DNA from 2 places in the Bradyrhizobium sp. HKCCYLS2038 genome. Region 2 is predicted to be linked to the other one. Evidence: predicted binding sites of a transcription regulator. Region 2 holds the regulator's gene; the other holds the start of a gene.
What was found. The regulator PhoB, encoded in region 2, activates phosphate uptake and scavenging genes when phosphate is short. The targets are predictions, from matches to a motif close to TGTCATNNANCTGTCAT.
Positions count from the first base shown of each region.

Region 1 (2,393 bases), on a different contig from region 2:
GGCGCGGGACACGATACGCGCGACGAGACGATCGAAGTCCTCGCCGGACAGGCCGGTGCGATCGACCATGCGCTGCCGCTTGTGCGGCTTGTCGAGGCTCGCGACGGTCGAAGCCATGTGATCGTTGAAGGCGAACAGGTCGATGCGGCGCGCCGCGAGCAATCGGCTGATTTCGTCCTCGTCGTCGAGATTGAAGGTCTCGTGGCGCAGATGGAAGCGCGTATCGGCCGCAAGCCTGGGCCGCAGGCTTTCGATCGCTTCGAGCAGCTGACGCGCATTGCCCGCGCTGCGCAGGCCGGGTTCCCACGACCAGGTCGTGGCGTGGAAAACCGTGGTGATGCCGTTGCTGATCGCCTGGCGGTCGCTGTCGACGAGCGCGACGTCAATCGGGAAATCGACGCCGGCGCGCGGCATCATCTGGCGCTCGAACGCATCGCCGTGGATGTCGACGATCCCGGGAAGCACCGTGAGGCCGGATGCGTCCAGATCGAGATCTGCGCCTCGTGTCGCGCCATCGAGGCCGGCGATCACGCCGTTCGATATTTGCAGCGATGTGTCGGCAAGGTCGGAGCCGATCAGGCAGCGGCCGGAGAAGATGGAAATGTTGGTCATTGGGCGGCACTTTGCCGCACGAGGCGCCCGCCGTCGAGAGCTTCGTATTTGTCCAGGAACGCGCCGATCGCCAGCCCGCGGAAATCCGGCAGGGCCGCGCGAAGCGCGTCATGGGTCCAATCCCACCAAGAGAGCGCGACGAGGCGCTGCTCGATGTCGATCGGAAAGCGGCGCTTGATCACGCGTGCTGGATTGCCGGCGACGATGGTGTAGGGGGCCACGTTCTTGGTGACGACGGCACCCGCCGCCACCACGGCGCCGGTGCCGATGTTGCGCCCCGGCAGCACGATCGCGCCATGGCCGATCCAGACGTCATGACCGATATCGACATGATGCTGCCTGCGCCAAGCGAAGAACTCGGTGTCGTCGGCCTCACCTTCGAAATAGGCGCTGGCGCGATAGGTGAAGTGGGCTTGGGTCGCGCGATGCATCGGATGGTTGCCGGGATTGATGCGGGTCATCGCTGCAATCGAACAGAACTTGCCGATCGTCGTGTAGGTGATCTGGGCGTCGTTGACGACATAGGAGTAGTCGCCCATCGTCACCTCGTGGAGAATGGTGCGAGCACCGACCTCGCAATAGGCGCCGAGGCGCGTTTCGTGGAGTTTTGCGCTGGCATCGACGGTGGGCTCAGTGGAAAGCGATTTGCCGGCCATGTCTGGATCTGTTCCTTGGAAATCGACAACAAGGTCTAAGGTGCTCGTCATGACAGTTGCGTGACACGAGAGTGACAGCGCCGCCGTCGGTGTGGATGAGGGAGCCGGCGTAAGCAGACTGTCATATAACTGTTGAGTCCAGCCGCTAGCGATGGGGCAAAGAGAGGCGTCTGGAGAATTCCATGCTGGTGGTCAATGGTCTGACGTGCCGTTTCGGCACGAAAGCCGCGGTCGACAATGCGTCCTTTTCGGTGGTGCCCGGCAGCTTCGTCGGTGTGATCGGACGCTCCGGTGCCGGAAAATCGACCCTGTTGCGCGCCATCAACCGGCTCAGCCCGGTCAGCTCCGGACAAGTTCTGTTCGGGCATCTCGATGTGACGGCGCTGCGCGGCCGTGAGCTGCGCAAGTGGCGCGCCCGCTCGGCGATGATCTTCCAGCAGTTCAACCTGGTTGGCCGGCTCGACGTGCTCACCAACGTCCTGATGGGCCGGCTTGCCGAGATTCCGTCTTGGCGCTCGCTCGCGCAGCTGTGGCCTGCCGAGGATGTTGCGCTCGCGCTGTCTGCGCTCGAGCAGTTCGACATGGCGTCGCTTGCTGCGCAGCGCGCCGATCAACTCTCGGGCGGACAGCAGCAGCGCGTCGCGATCGCGCGGGCGCTGGTGCAGAATCCCGAGATCATCCTCGCCGACGAGCCGATCGCCTCGCTCGATCCCCGCAACACCCGGATCGTGATGGATGCGCTGCTGCGAATCAACAAGCATTTCGGAATCACCGTGGTCTGCAACCTGCATTCGCTCGATCTGGCGCGCAGCTATTGCGATCGCTTTATCGGCATGGCCGCTGGACGGATCGTTTTCGACGATTTGCCCGCCGCGCTGACCGCGCAGATCGCGCGCGAGCTCTACGATCTCGAGGCCGACGACGTCATGGATAGCGTCCGGCCCGTGCCGCCCGTAACCGTTCCGGCTTTCGGCGAAGCCGCCGTGGCCTGAGGCGTGAGTCACGCTGATTTCAGCCGTCGCATCTCGTGGCGGCCCAACCCTACGACAGCAACAAGAGGATTTGCCATGATCAATCGTCGCGTCATCCTGGCGGGCGTTGCCGCGCTTGCCTTCGCCGGTTCGG
Region 1 is NZ_JBNPTM010000001.1:1,903,940-1,906,332, forward strand. Features, by position in the region: gene ACQR1I_RS08420 (alpha-D-ribose 1-methylphosphonate 5-triphosphate diphosphatase) at 1-612, opposite strand, end outside; gene ACQR1I_RS08425 (chloramphenicol acetyltransferase) at 609-1,268, opposite strand; gene phnC (phosphonate ABC transporter ATP-binding protein) at 1,451-2,260, shown strand; gene phnD (phosphonate ABC transporter substrate-binding protein) at 2,336-2,393, shown strand, end outside.
Region 1: the regulator PhoB is predicted to act here: its motif matches at 1,318-1,334, upstream of phnC (phosphonate ABC transporter ATP-binding protein).

Region 2 (2,393 bases):
TCGGCATGGTGTTCCAGAAGCCGACGCCGTTCCCGATGACGATCTACGAGAACATCGCCTTCGGCATCCGCCTCTATGAGAAGATCTCGAAGTCCGAGATGGACGACCGGGTCGAGAAGGCGCTGCGCGGCGGCGCGCTGTGGAACGAGGTCAAGGACAAGCTCAACGCGTCGGGCCTGTCGCTGTCCGGCGGCCAGCAGCAGCGCCTGTGCATCGCCCGCACCGTGGCGGTTCGGCCGGAGGTGATCCTGTTCGACGAGCCGTGCTCGGCGCTCGATCCGATCTCGACCGCCAAGGTCGAGGAGCTGATCCAGGAGCTCGCCGAGAACTACACGATCGCGATCGTCACCCATAACATGCAGCAGGCGGCGCGCGTCTCCGACAAGACCGCCTTCATGTATCTCGGCGAACTGATCGAGTTCGACGACACCAACAAGATCTTCACCTCGCCGAGCGATCGGCGGACCCAGGATTACATCACCGGCCGGTTCGGCTGACGCCGACGCATTGCTTTCAGGAGATCATCATGGCCAGTGAACATACCGCCAAGGCATTCGACAGCGACCTGCAGGATCTGACCCGCCTCGTCTCCGAGATGGGCGGCCTCGCCGAGCGTCTGATCGTCGATTCCGTCGATGCACTGGTGCGGCGCGACGTGGCGCTCGGGCAGAAGGTCGTCACCGCGGATGCCGAGGTCGACCGTCTGCAGCGGCTGATCGAGGAGCGCGCCGTGCTCACCATCGCGCGCCGCCAGCCGATGGCGGTCGATTTGCGCGAGATCGTCGGCGCCATGCGCGTCGCGACCGATCTCGAGCGGATCGGCGACCTCGCCAAGAACATCGGCAAGCGCGTCGCGGCGCTGGAGAGCGATTTCCATCCGCTCAAGCTGATCCGCGGCCTGGAGCACATGACCGATCTGGTGCAGTCGCAGGTCAAGTCGGTGCTGGATGCCTATGCCGCGCATGATCTGCCGGCGGCAATGGCGGTGTGGAAGGGCGACGAGGAGGTCGACGCCATCTGCACCTCGCTGTTCCGCGAGCTTCTCACCTACATGATGGAGGATCCGCGCAACATCTCGTTCTGCATCCATCTGATGTTCTGCGCCAAGAACATCGAGCGGATCGGCGATCACGCGACCAATATCGCGGAGACCGTGTTCTACATGATCGAGGGCCAGGCGATCGTCGACAAGCGTCCGAAGGGCGACATGACGAGCTTCACGGCGACGATCCCCGGCAACTGAGAAAGACCCGTTCGACATGACCGCGCGCATTCTGGTGGTGGAAGACGAAGAGGCGCTGACCACGCTCCTGCGCTATAATCTCGAGACCGAGGGCTACGAGGTCGAGACGGTGGGGCGCGGCGACGAGGCCGATACGCGGCTGAAGGAGCGCATTCCCGATCTCGTCGTGCTCGACTGGATGTTGCCGGGCCTGTCCGGCATCGAGCTGTGCCGGCGGCTGCGGGCGCGGTCCGAGACCAAGCAGCTGCCGATCATCATGCTGACGGCGCGCGGCGAGGAGAGCGAGCGCGTGCGCGGGCTCGCGACCGGCGCCGACGACTACATCGTCAAGCCGTTCTCGGTGCCCGAGCTGCTGGCGCGGGTGAAGGGCCTGCTGCGCCGGGCGATCCCGGAGCGGCTCGCGACGATCCTGTCCTATGGCGACATCGAGCTCGACCGCGAGAAGCGCCGCGTCGCGCGATCGGGACGGCCGATCGATCTCGGCCCGACCGAGTACCGGCTGCTCGAATTTTTCCTGGAGCATCCCGGTCGCGTGTTCAGCCGCGAGCAGTTGCTCGACAGCGTGTGGGGCCGCGACATCTATATCGACGAGCGCACCGTCGACGTTCATATCGGCCGCCTGCGCAAGCTGCTCAATCCCGGCCGCGAGCAGGACCCGATCCGCACCGTGCGCGGCGCCGGCTATGCGCTCGACGACCGCTTCGCCAAATCCGAGCAGGCGTGAGCGGCGGACCGGCCTGATGGCCGGCAGCATTAAGCATTAAGGAGTTCATCGTCCGCTTTCCGCCACGCCGCCGCCGTCTTGATCATCTTGGCTGGACGACCCATCTCGGTGTTGCCAGTCGCAGCGGACGCCCTTGATCAAGCCCCTCATCATCATTCTTTCCGTGCTGCTCGGTGCAGTCACGAGCGCCTCGGCCGCCGAGCTCGAGGACGCCGTCGCAGCCGCGGCGAATGGACAGTCCGCGTCGGCGCTACGCCGTCTGCAGCCGCTCGCCGCCAAAGGCGATGCGCGGGCGCAGTTCGACCTCGGCTTCATGACTGCCTTCGGCTGGGGCGTGCCGCGCAATCCGACCGAGGCGCTGGTCTGGTACCGCAAGGCTGCCGATCAGGGGCTCGCCGTCGCACAGCACTATCTCGGCATCGCCTA
Region 2 is NZ_JBNPTM010000006.1:29,904-32,296, reverse strand. Features, by position in the region: gene pstB (phosphate ABC transporter ATP-binding protein PstB) at 1-497, shown strand, start outside; gene phoU (phosphate signaling complex protein PhoU) at 527-1,243, shown strand; gene phoB (phosphate regulon transcriptional regulator PhoB) at 1,260-1,967, shown strand; gene ACQR1I_RS25285 (trypsin-like serine protease) at 2,101-2,393, shown strand, end outside.